Regions from separate parts of the Shewanella oncorhynchi genome, predicted to be linked through region 1. Evidence: predicted binding sites of a transcription regulator. Region 1 holds the regulator's gene; each other region holds the start of a gene.
What was found. Region 1 encodes LexA, which represses DNA repair genes until DNA is damaged. Its sites were predicted from a motif close to TACTGTATNNNNATACAGTA; they were not measured.

Region 1 (4,408 bases):
TGAGTCGTTGTGCTCATCATTATCCCCTACTGTCCATGACTTGCGATATCAGCAGGTTGCACTGTATCGCCGGTATTGTTGCCCCAAGCATTGCGTTCATAGGTAATGACTGCTGCAAGTTGCTGTGGGCTAAGCTGTTTGCCAAATGCCTGCATAGCCGTGCCTGTTTTACCGAGCATCACAATATCGATGTGATTGGCGACTGGTCCAATGGCGATAGCACTACCCACTAGCGCGGGGAAGGCGGGTGGTATTCCTGCACCTGTCACTTGATGGCAGGCAGCACAGAAGGTCGCGTAGACAGTTTCACCTTCGGCCATGAGGGCGTCATGGCTGAGTGTGGGGAGGCTTGCGGGATCGACTGCAGCTGAGACGTCTGCAGGTGCGGGTGTCGGGGTTGTACTGCTTGGTACCGCGGCGGATGTTTGTGCAGAATTGCCGTTCATGTACTCGTTGACGTCTTTGGCTTGCACTGCATCGCCAGTATTATTGCCCCAAGCATTACGCTCGTAGGTAGTCACTGCCGCGATTTCTTGTGCGGTCAATTGCTTACTAAACGCTTGCATGGCAGTACCCGTTTTACCGTTGAGCACGATTTCAAGGTGGCCGCTGAGTGGTCCCGTTGCAATCGGGCTACCTTTAAGGTGCGGAAATACGCCTTGCAACCCTTCGCCATTGGGCTGGTGGCAGGCTGCGCAGTGCCCTAGGTAAACTTGTTCACCTTGAGTCATCAACTCTTCTTTACTTAGGGTTTGTGATAAAGCGGCTTGAGCGGCTTCAGCCGCAGCACCTGCGGCTTGTTTCTGCTCTGTGACCCAAGCCTCAAACTCGGCTTCGGGTAACGCTTGTACTACGATAGGCATAAAACCATGGTCTTTACCGCAGAGCTCGGCGCATTGACCACGGTAAATGCCGGGTTTGTCGATGCGAGTCCAGGCCTCATTGATAAATCCTGGATTGGCATCTTTCTTAATGGCAAAGGCGGGCACCCACCAAGAATGGATGACATCCTCTGAAGTCATCAGAAAGCGGATTTTGCGGTTTATCGGTAGAACGAGCGGTTTATCGACTTCCAATAGATAGTTTTCACCCTTGGTTTCGGTGCCTTCGATTTGTGCTCTGGGTGTTGTCAGTATGCTATAAAAATCAATATCTTGATCGAAATAGCTGTAATGCCATTTCCATTGGGAACCCGTGACTTTTACGGTGAGATCGGCGTTGCTGGGATCTTCCATTGCGATTAAAGTTTTTGTCGCTGGAATCGCCATTAAGATCAAAATGATAAATGGCAGAATCGTCCAAGCGATTTCAACTTTAGTGCTTTCGTGAAAGTGGGACGCGACAGCGCCTTTGGATTTTCTGTGGTTGATCATGGCGTAAATCATGACGCCAAAGACCACTAGGCCTATTGCGCAGCAGATATACAAGATGGTCATGTGCAAGTGATAAACCTTGCCACTGATCTCGGTCACGCCAGGGGTCATGTTGAACCGCATGTCCGCGGCGGTCAACGGTGGTGCGAAAAGCACCACGAGTAAACAATACAACAATTGCTTCACAAGACTTCTCCTCTGCCAATTGCGAATAGCAACTACAAAGAAGAGCAACACAGTAAGTCTCAACTCTATGCAAACTCTTCAGTTCCCAAAAAAGCTTTTTTGACTTCAACGTGCGTTGGCGGCTGTTACTTTTAATCAAGTATTGTTACTGCTGGTAATTAGCCACGCTGGCACATACTGCTGAAATAAATCTGTTCTCTATTTTTAGTGGCGCTTCGAGTTCGATAAATACTCGATTCATTGACCACGGTGGGTGATATATCATCACCAACTTAACCAACCATACTTGCTGTTTAAATATTGATCAAGATCACTTATTTATCTAATTATCTGAAAAATTGCCAAAAAAAAGCCTCACATTCATAGGTGAGGCGGCTTTCAAGGTAAAAAATTAAATGAATATTTAGTGTACAGCGCTAAAAAAAGATTGCTGACCGAAGAGATTGCCTTGCTCAATACGTACGTCTGCATGTAAGTGACTGTTTACGTCTTCAAGCACTATGCCCATAGCTCTGGCACTTTTAGCCACGATTTGTAGGCGTCGATTATCCCGCGCATCCAATGATTGAGTCCAAGTAATGACTGCACTGGACGTACCACTTGTCAGGGCTTTTTCCATCGCCCACAGGGTTTCGACTTCATCTTTAGCATGTACCAGCAAAACTCTATCCATACGCACACCTGCGCTGGCGAGCATTTGCTTGTAGCCAATACTTGGAGGGTTGATGAGCACTAACCAACGGCCCTGTTGGCTTAACTGAGCGAGTTGTGCACTCAGATGAATTAATTCTTGGCGACCTTGAGTCTTGGTTGGCATACAGGCGATAGGCGCATGGTGCCAGTCATAGTCGGCATCACGGACTTCATCGAGCCACAAGCCCGGATGGCGGGGGGCATTGCCAAGTAGTTTATTCATAGCCAATCTCCATTACGGATCACACCGACGGCGAGTCCTTCAATTGTTAAACTTTGGAAGCCTAAATCCACTTTAATCGGGGAGTAATCTTCATTTTCGGCATGTAGATAGACCACATTACCTTTTTTTTCGAAACGTTTAACAGTGACATCGTCATCGACTCTAGCGACAACCACTTGACCATTTCTAGCTTGTTCTACTTTATGAACTGCCAGCAAATCACCTTCGAGAATGCCGATATTTTTCATGCTGTCGCCTTTTACTCGCAGTAAAAAATCGGCGGCGGGATGGAACATGCTTGGGTCGACTTGGTAGTACTGTTCAACATGTTCTTGGGCGAGGATAGGTTCACCCGCGGCCACTTGGCCGATGAGCGGTAAACCTGTTTCAGTCAAATCTTCGATTTCCGCAGGTAGACGAATGCCCCGAGATGTGCCTGGCATGATCTCAATGCAGCCCTTTTTCGCCAACGCTTTAAGGTGTTCTTCAGCCGCATTGGCGCTCTTAAAACCTAAACGGGTTGCGATTTCTGCCCGAGTGGGTGGCATGCCAGTATCGGCAATATTTCGTTTAATTAGCTCTAAAATTTCAGCTTGGCGTGGCGTCAAAGGTCTCATGGTGTTTCCTGTTTTTCTATACAGTTACTGTTAGTATATACAGTATTATTTGCAGCGCAAGTATTAACCACTTTTTAGCTATGTTGGAGAGAATTAGCGAATATTACCTATAGTCTGGTATTCTATCGGGCTAGTAAACGCACTTAATTGCATAAGAATAATGCCTAAACACGACTCTCTTTGGTTGAAATCATTACGTTGGATCCAAAAACACTTAGTGCACACTATTGTGGTACCTCAGGATCCCTTTGCCGATCTGAATCTGGATGCTTCCAGACCCCTTGTTTATGTGATGAAAACAGAATCTCTCAGTGACATAGCTGCTTTGAGCGAAATAACGGCTAAGTTAGGTTTACCAAGCCCTTATGAGCCTCTAGTGGCTAATGGTGTGACTGCGCCTCGGGTTGTCTGTCTTCAAGGACGTAAGCCACTGTTTGGCGAACGTGCTGGTAATGAGCCTTTCCTCGAATGCTTTATGCGTTTGTTAGCCGTGCATAAGGAACGTCCTGAATTGGATATTCAACTGGTGCCCGTGAGCTTGTATTGGGGTCGCACGCCAGGGAAAGAAGACGACACTATGAAGGCGGCCGTATTTGAGCGGGAAAACCCGACTTGGCTACGCAAGTGCTTGATGATTCTGTTCTTAGGTCGACATAACTTCGTGCAGTTTTCGAATGCCGTATCCCTGCGTTACATGGCTGACGAACATGGCACCGACATGGGGATTGCCCATAAGTTAGCACGGGTTGCGCGCGTGCATTTCCGTCGTCAACGTAAGGTAATGACAGGGCCTGTGCTGCCAAACCGCCAAGCACTGTTTCATTCGTTACTCAAATCTGAGTCGCTGCGCAAAGCGATTCAAGAAGAGGCCGCTAGTAAAAAGATTTCTGAGACCCAAGCGCGCGAGACGGCTATTGAGTATCTCGATGAAATCGCTGCCGATTACTCAGACAGTTTAGTGCGTATTGCCGAGCGTTTTTTAACTTGGCTGTGGAACAAGCTTTACAGCGGGATCAACATTAAAGGCGCCGAGCAAGTTCGGCAGTTACACCACGATGGCCACGAGATTGTTTATGTGCCTTGCCATCGCAGCCACATGGATTACCTGCTGTTATCGTATATTTTGTATTATCAAGGCATGGTTCCGCCGCACATTGCTGCCGGCATTAACCTCAATTTCTGGCCCGCGGGACCTATGTTCCGTCGCGGTGGTGCCTTCTTTATCCGCCGTAGTTTTAATGGCAACAAGCTATACACCGCAGTATTTCGTGAGTATTTAGACCAGCTGTTTGCTAAAGGTTATTCGGTGGAATACT
Region 2 (4,408 bases), 1.5 Mb from region 1:
GGTTGGGGTTGGTTGTTAGTCGGCTTTGGTCTATTTCGCTTTTTCGACATCATCAAGCCTTGGCCTATTCGATGGCTCGATGCCAAAGTTCATGGTGGCTTTGGCATTATGATTGACGATGTCTTAGCGGGCGTGTTTTCGTTTATTTGTCTGCAAGGGCTAGTCTGGTTTTTTAGCTAACATTATCGCTAACCTAACATGATAGTTAACCCGGCATGTTAGTTAGCATAGTCAACAACTAACCCTTAGTTTTTGATATAGCCCCTTAGCTTGTGATATACAGTGTGTAGATTCAAGCGTTTAGCGACCTCATTCGTTATTTGATCCATACTACTATTGCAGCAGTTCCCTTGCGTTTGCTAGGGTATTGCTGGTGATAGTATCGCCACCTAACAGTCTTGCAAGCTCTTGGATACGCTGCTCACGATCGAGCGATTTCATTGTGGTCTCAGTACTGCCTGCCTTATTAAATTTATCGACGAACATGTGTTGATGACCATTGCCCGCAACTTGCGGCAAGTGAGTCACGCACAGTACTTGGGTCGATTCCCCTAAGCTGCGTAACATGCGGCCTACTACTGCGGCGGTGGGACCGGAAATCCCGACATCCACCTCATCGAAAATCAATGTCGGCGTGGCAACTTTCTTCGCGGTAATGACTTGGATCCCTAAGCCTATCCGTGAAAGTTCACCGCCAGATGCGACTTTCGAAATCGGTTGTAAAGGTTGGCCAGGGTTAGTGGTGACCATAAATTCGATATTATCACTGCCGTTGGCTGACATTTGCTCTGGGTGGAAATTGACTTCGATAGTAAATTTACCCTTTGGCATATTCAGTTCGTGGATTGACTGAGTCACGAGTTTGTCGAGTTCTTTGGCATATCTAGCCCGGCTTTGGCTGAGTTTTTGTGCGTTGCTAAGGTAAGCGGCTCTGCTAGCATCGACCTGTAGTTGAATTTCTTCAAGTTTACTTTCGTCACTGTCTAAGGTGCTCAGCTCTGCCTTTAATGCCAAATGATGTTCGGCTAGTTTATTTGGGCTGACATGGTGTTTACGCGCCAGTTGCATGGCTTTTGATAGCCGTTCTTCTAAATAGGCAAAGTGGGTTGGATCGAGTTCAAGCTTACTCAAATAGTGCTGTAATTCGCCTGCACTTTCTTGCACTTGGATTAAGGCATCATTGAGCATAGTGTTGATATTGCTTAATGCAGGATCGTAGCTTTGCAGATCTTCGGCGAGGGAAACGACTCGATTAAGCAGCGACTCTATATTGTTCTCTTCGCCTTCAGTGAGTATATCTAAGCTCGCCTGACAGGTATCAATCAACTCAGTGCCATTGGCCAGACGTTTGTGCTCTTGCTCAATTTCATCGAACTCATCGACTTTAAGATCAAACTCATCGAGTTCTTCTACTTGATATTGCACTAATTGCTTACGGGCAATACGTTCATGTTGGGAGGCTTCGAGGTGCTTTAGATCGGCCTCAATTTGTTTGCAGCGTTGAAAACTGGCGGCAACCGTATCGATAAGCAATCTGTGGTTGGCATAACTGTCGAGCAAGGTAAGTTGGTGTTCACTCTTCAACATCGCATGGTGCGCATGTTGACCGTGAATACCGATAAGCAACTGACCCAGTAATTTGAGCTGCGTCAGCGGCACTGGATTACCATTGATGTAGGCGCGTGAACGGCCATCGCTACCAATAGTTCGACGTAGGATACACTCATCATCGAGTTCAAGATCGTTATCTTCTAACCAACGTTTTGCCAGTGGAATATCGTCCAAGGAAAAGCGGGCGCTGACTTCGGTTTTATTGGCTCCTGGGCGAACACTGCTGGCATCGGCGCGATTGCCTAGGCACAGGCCTAGCGCATCGATGGCGATCGATTTACCCGCACCGGTTTCACCTGTGATGCTGGTCATACCGGGGCGAAAATCCAGCTCTAAAAAACGGACGATTGCGAAGTTATTAATGCTGAGTTGGCAAAGCATAGTGAATTCCTGTCGAAAAACATACCAAACCACTGTATTGATAAACAGTATATACTGATTTTATATACAGTAAAGTGGCTTGGGTAAATAATCGGCATTATCGGCAGTAAATATTTTTAATTGACTGATTATGCATGGGTTCTTACTAAGCTTTCTAAGATAGGCAAACTAAAAAAAGTAACTAAGGTGCCAAATAGAATGCCCTGAGCACTGGTAGAAGCCTGAGTATTATAGCGCTGGGCGAGCAAGTACACGCTCGCCGCAGTGGGCAGTGCGCTTAAGATCACGCCCATGATCAGGTAGTCGCCGCTCACACCAAAACGGCTAAGCATAAAGTAGACGAGTGCCGGTTGGACAACTAGCTTGAAGAGGTTGATAAGGCTCAGTTCGATAAAATTCTTGGGGCTAAATACGCTGCTATCTTTCTGGTAGCGCATCGCTTTGGCGAGCACCATACCGATGGCAAACAGCGCGCACGGGCTTGAGGTATTGCCAATTTGCTGGATCATGAGCGCCAGCCCTGAGGGCAGTTTTATCTCTAGCGCCGAAATGCCGACACCAATTAAGCTACCAATAACGATAGGGTTTTTACCGACCGCCATCGCCATTATGACTAAGGCGTGGTGTTGTCTTTGGGTGTTTGTGGCCAATTCCATCGAGACTAAGGCGACGGCAAACATCAGCACGTATAATAAGCTGGCAATCGCAGCGGCGACTAAGGCGCTTTGCTGCTGCGGAAAGAGGATGATGAGTAGTGGAATACCAATAAATGCGGTATTACCAAAGGTGGCATTGAGGGCTCGAATAGCGGCAACCGCATGCTGTTTAGGGTTAGCAAGCAGCGAGAGCCCAAGGCAGACAAGATAAGTGATCACCATAGCCGTGCTGTAGCCCGCAATAAATCCCCATTGCAAAATCTCACCAATCGGCTGCTGCGCGAGGGCGATAAGCATGATCGCGGGGAATGCAATATAGTACACATATTGGTTTAGCACTTGGTCCGTATCGACGGGCAAGAGTTTTAATTTTTGCACTAGTGTGCCGAGCAACATGATCCCGAAGACGGCAAACAGAGGGGTTAAAATGGTCATTTCCCTCACTCATCCTTACGATTAAATTTGAATAAACTCAGCCACCACCGTCATTTCTACTATCGCTATGATTTTAGGTGGGCGCTTGCCTTTTTTATGTCACTTTAGAACCAGAACTAGCGCCAGCGCAGTAAAACTCGCCACAAAATAACATACCATTTCAATCTAAGGCTATTGCGCTATGGTCGTATAAGTGAATAATTCAATGTTTAAAACACAATCACTTAGTGAATTTAGCGTTTTAACGTCAATACCCAATATGTGAAATTAGGATATGCAATGAGTGATGATTTAGGCGCTGAACTACAACTTGTCTATCTTTTTGTGCATTTAGTCAATGCGGGCAGTTTTTCGCAGGCGGCGAAGGAGCTCGATATGCCCATCGCCACTGTGAGCCGCAAGTTAGCGAAGTTGGAAGAGAAGCTCGATAAACAGCTCTTTATGCGCAGTACCCGCAAGTTACGATTGACGGAGGAAGGGCTGGCGCTCTTTCAACGCTACCAGAGTGTGGTTGCTCAATTTGATGAACTAAGTGGTTTAGGCAGTGATAAACCCGAGGGAACCCTGCGCATCGCCGCACCGATTTCGATTATTTCCATTGTGTTTATTCAGGCATTGAATGAGTTTGGCCGTTTGTATCCTGATATCCGTTTGCACATTTCCCAGAGTAATGAGTTAGTCGATTTGATCGATAAAGGCATAGATGTGGCGATTGTTGGCGGGGCTCAGCCTGATTCTTCTTGGGTGTCGAGTACCTTAGGCGAGCTCGACTATTGCCTGTTTGCCACGCCAGAATACTTGGCTCAGGCACCTAAACTTGAGCATCCCGATGATCTTGAAGCCCATCAACTGATAAAAGTCTGGCCGCTGTTTAATTGGCATTTAAAGCATCCAAGCGGCGAGTCTTTTTATTTTAATGGCCCGACTAAGCTCACCCTCACGGACTTACACGGAGCGATTCAGGCTACTTTAGGCCATGGCGGGATCTTGTATGGTCCTGAACTATTTGTAAAACAGCAGATTAAAGAGGGAAAACTTAAAGTATTACTGCCTGAATGGATTGGCGAACAGAGGCGAATTTCGATTTTATATCATCAGCGCAGCCAGCAGCCGCTAAAGGTAAGAGTCTTTATTGAGTTTATGCAGTCAAAGGCGCCAGAGTTATTTTCTATGCGTTGATTTATTGAGGAGAACTGATTTTTAGCGTCTTTTAGGTTTTACGGTGTTTTTGCTCATGGTGTTTTGCGTTTGTTTTGCATCTTGCAGGCTGGAGCGTGTCGCGGGCAGTATGCCGAGTTCCAAGAAGTACCCCACTAAACGCCGCA
Region 3 (4,408 bases), 2.0 Mb from region 1:
AAAGCGGAGCTGGCACCGAGAAAGGCAACCATCCACATCCAAAATAAAGCGCCAGGACCACCAAAGGTGATTGCTGTGGCGACCCCTGCAATGTTACCTGTACCGACTCGACCCGCTAATGTCATCGCGAGAGCTTGAAAAGACGACACTCCCGCATCAGTACTCTTACCATCAAACATCAGGCGGATCATTTCTGGCAGATGGCGCAGCTGTAAAAATCGAGTGCGAAGGGAGAAATAGAGCCCGACACCTAGGCAAAGAAAAATAAGTGCAGGGCTCCAAATTACACTATTGATCGCGTTGACAATCTCATTCATAGACTCCGATTCCTTTATTGTGTTGTTTTAGCAGAGTTTTTAGGTTTACGGTTATTCAACAGATGTTGAGTTAGGACATTCACTTTTGATTAAGACATTTTTTGTAAATATCCAAGATACTCAACATAACTATTTTTTAGGGAGCTTCATAGTTAAAGTGTTAAATATTTGAAACCAATGTGTTTTGAAATTGAGTTTTAGCATGGATAAATAGAGCAGAGGGGCGAGTTAACTCGAAATACGGTAGTGATTTATTATGAATGTCAGTTATCCCATTACCCAAAGTAGCATCCACACGCTGAATAAGCTGCTTAAGCTATGGCGCGTGATTTGATGGCTGAGTAATAGAGATAAACTCACAGCAATAGGAATGACGAGAATGAATCCCCATGCTAACGGCATATCGATGATTTTCATTTGTCCCAGCCAGGTACTGGTGAGCATGCTTATTGCGAGTAACATTAAGCTATGGAATATCAATAACTGATTGAATCTTAATATTAATGCTGGAGTTATTGTCATAGCCTGTCGCGCATTTATTGCAAACTGTTTCATAGTCACTCCTTAGTCATTTAGTGTATCCTATGCCTTGTTGAGAATCATTCGCAATTGAATTTACACTTAAGCTCGGTTTACTACAGAAATTTGCACTCAACTGGCGTTTGGGCTAAATTATACTGTAATTATATCCAGTGCTTGGTGTTTGTATGATTCTCTATATCGCAGAAAAACCTAGCCTAGGGCGGGCCATTGCCGATGTATTGCCTAAACCCCATAAAAAAGGCGATGGATTTATCGAAGCCGCCAATGGCGATTGTGTGTCTTGGTGTGTTGGTCACTTGCTCGAGCAAGCAGAACCTGATGCCTATAATCCCGAATTTAAGTCTTGGAAATTCGAGCATTTGCCAATAGTGCCAGACAAGTGGCAACTAAAACCTAAGGCCGCAACCCGCAGCCAACTTACAGTGCTTAAACGATTAGTCAAACAAGCCAACACCTTGGTTAATGCGGGCGATCCCGACCGTGAAGGGCAGTTACTCGTGGATGAAGTGATTGCCTATCTTGGCGTGACGGGGGACAAGCTACATCAAACCCAGCGTTTACTGATCAGTGACTTAAACCCACAAGCTGTAAAACGGGCTCTAACGCAGCTACGCAGTAATCGCGAGTTTATTCCTTTATCCACATCGGCCTTAGCCCGCAGTCGAGCCGATTGGCTCTATGGCATGAATATGACGCGTGCGTACACCATCCAAGGTAAAAAGGTCGGTTATCAAGGCGTGTTATCCGTCGGCCGAGTACAAACGCCATTGCTTGGGCTAGTGGTGCGCCGTGATGAAGAGATTGCTCACTTTCAATCTAAACCTTTTTATGAAGTACTAGCGCATTTGGCGACCGAGAAGCAAGAAACCTTCAGCGCCAAGTGGCAACCTAGCGAAGCTTGTCAGCCCTATATGGATGAAGAAGGACGAGTGTTAGCGAGAGGGTTAGCGCAAAATGTGGTGAGTCGCATCAGTGATAAACCCGCCTTAGTCACTCAATTAGTGGCTAAGGACAAGAAACAGAATCCACCATTGCCCTACAGCTTATCCGCGTTGCAAATTGATGCGGCGAAACGGTTTGGCATGAGTGCTAAGGATGTGCTCGATACCTGCCAGAGTTTGTATGAACGCCATAAACTCATTACTTACCCACGCTCCGACAGTCGTTATTTACCCGTTGAGCAACATAACCTTGCGCCTTCGGTTCTTAAGGCGATAAGTGACGGTGCTGCTGAGTTATTGCAAGGTGCTGATGCACCCGATCCCCGTCTTAAATCTAAAGCATGGGATGATAAAAAAGTGGACGCCCATCACGCAATCGTCCCCACAGAGAAGACGGCTAACTTATCTAGCTTGAGTCAGCGTGAGAGGCAGTTATATCTTCATGTTGCTCGCCAGTACTTAGCCCAGTTTTATCCGGCTTATTGTTACAGTGAAACCACAGTGCAAGTGACAATCGAGGGGGGCTTATTTAATACCAAGGCGCGTCAGGATAAATCCCTCGGCTGGAAGCAACTCTTTGCCCGCCAAGAGCCTAATGGCAGTAAGGCGAGTGGCAACAAGTCGACGGAAGAAAGCGTAGGTAAGGACGATGAGGAGAATGACGAGTTTATCGGCCAATTACCGCCTTTGAAATTGGGACAGGCTTTGCATTGTACTCTAGGCGAATTGTTGGAGAAAAATACTCAACCACCAAAGGCCTTTAACGATGCCACTTTACTCGGTGCTATGACGGGTATTAGCCGTTATGTGACCGATCCTGAGATCCGTAAAATTCTTAAAGAAACCGATGGATTAGGTACAGAGGCCACCCGTGCAGGTATTATCGAATTGCTGTTCAAACGCGGTTTTTTACAACGCTTAGGTAAATCTATTGTCTCGACAGACGTGGGGAAAGGATTGATTAACAGCTTGCCCGCGAGTGCGACTACGCCGGATATGACAGCGCTTTGGGAAGCGAGTCTGAATGGCATTTGCCATAAAGAAACCTCTTATCAAGCCTTTATGCAACCACTGCTCGGCACCTTATCCACGCTTATCCAGAATGCAGGCGCCCAACTGCCAACCGCACTTAATGGTTTACAAGGCCAAGGTTATCGTAAAACGGCAAGTAATAAATTCGGTTATCGTAAGTCGCCTTACCGCAAAGCCTCGAGCTCGGCAAAACGGGCAGGCACTGCAAGTACAGCTAAAAGCAGTGTGAAGAAGTCAGTGGCTAGTGCTGGCGCAAGGAGTCGAACACGCAAAATGGCTACAGAGGTTTAATCGTCACGAGTGCGTTGTGATTCTGTTGTAGGGGATATTCGACCTTAAGCTATAACGCTTTCATAGCACTGAATTTGGGCAAAAAAAGAGTAAACCAAAACGGTTTACTCATACGGAAATGGGTCGTTAAAGCTTGCCAAAATCACTCAATTGATGAGGAGCAGGCATATAATCTCAGCATTAACTTAATTAGCCCTTAAAGCTCATATTTATCTTAGGGTGTCGCCTCGGTTTAAGCTGATGAGCTTATCCAGTATGCGTTCTCCATCCATGCGGATGCCGTTGTGCTCATATTCTGATGTTAACCAATACTTTAGCCTGCCAACTTGTTTTGTGGTTTCTAAACTGTATTGCATCTCTACAAACATATCTTCACTGTAAATGGCTGCTGCAACAGGGACTCGGTTTTGTGCCAGTTGCTCTAGATTGTAAAGTGTTGGCCAATCTGATTTATGGGCAAGGATTTCTGCCGCGGCTTTAAGCGGCACTAAGTGACTAAATTGGTCAAACATCCATGGGTATATCATCTCACCTGTGAATAAAAACGGTTTACCTTGTTGATAGTTAAAGGCGGGGAATTGCTGTCTAACCCTGTGTGCCGACCATTGTGAAGCCGAGTGTTGACAGTAGATGGCTTCATGCAACAGGGCAAAAATCGGGTTAGTGTTGTAATCGAGCATTTGACCGAAATGATTTAAAAATAACGGGTTAACGACTGTCCCTGAAGCTGTGTTGATCAAGGCTTGCTCAAGCAAATAATAAACCGATTCAGGTCCTTGCTCCATTCCGATATTAATACCCAGCAACTGCAGCATTTCAACCGTGAGGCGTTCACCCGTTGCCAAATACACTTCATTTTCAAGTAAATGTTTTGCTAACCGAGTGACGAGATGTTGAGCATCGTGGAAGCGTTGGAAAAATTGTTTATTCTTCGCCAGTACGCGTTGATAAGTCGCAAGATAGACGTCGTCGCTGCTACGGGTTAATGATGGTATGCCACCCGTGATATAGGCTTCACTGACGCCTTGAGGGGCGGCGCTTAAATAATGTAACACGCAAAATCCCCCAAAACTTTGGCCGAGAATCGCCCACTTATCGGCGGGACAAAGCTGGGCACGAATCGTTTCGGCATCACGAATGATATTGTCAGCCCTGAAATGGCTTAGGTAATCCGCTTGAGCTGCGGGATCTAAGTGTTGCAAGCTTTGGTAATTAATCGGTGTTGATAAGCCTGTACCACGTTGATCGAGTAATAACACTCGATATTCTTTTAATGCGCGGCGG

Region 2: a site for LexA is predicted at 2,023-2,042, ahead of recN (DNA repair protein RecN). Genes of this name have one in related genera too.
Region 3: a site for LexA is predicted at 993-1,012, ahead of RA178_RS08325 (DNA topoisomerase III). Genes of this name have one in related genera too.

Annotation. Positions count from the first base shown of each region.
Region 1 is NZ_CP132914.1:4,838,155-4,842,562, reverse strand. It holds gene ctaD (cytochrome c oxidase subunit I) at 1-17, opposite strand, end outside; gene coxB (cytochrome c oxidase subunit II) at 27-1,559, opposite strand; gene RA178_RS21295 (cell division inhibitor SulA) at 1,963-2,475, opposite strand; gene lexA (transcriptional repressor LexA) at 2,472-3,092, opposite strand; gene plsB (glycerol-3-phosphate 1-O-acyltransferase PlsB) at 3,253-4,408, shown strand, end outside.
Region 2 is NZ_CP132914.1:1,324,265-1,328,672, forward strand. It holds gene RA178_RS05965 (phosphatidylglycerophosphatase A family protein) at 1-180, shown strand, start outside; gene recN (DNA repair protein RecN) at 334-1,992, opposite strand; gene RA178_RS05975 (AEC family transporter) at 2,121-3,083, opposite strand; gene lldR (LysR family transcriptional regulator LldR) at 3,363-4,262, shown strand; gene RA178_RS05985 (DUF3319 domain-containing protein) at 4,284-4,408, opposite strand, start outside.
Region 3 is NZ_CP132914.1:1,835,487-1,839,894, forward strand. It holds gene RA178_RS08315 (alanine/glycine:cation symporter family protein) at 1-317, opposite strand, end outside; gene RA178_RS08320 (hypothetical protein) at 585-872, opposite strand; gene RA178_RS08325 (DNA topoisomerase III) at 1,025-3,124, shown strand; gene RA178_RS08330 (alpha/beta fold hydrolase) at 3,334-4,408, opposite strand, start outside.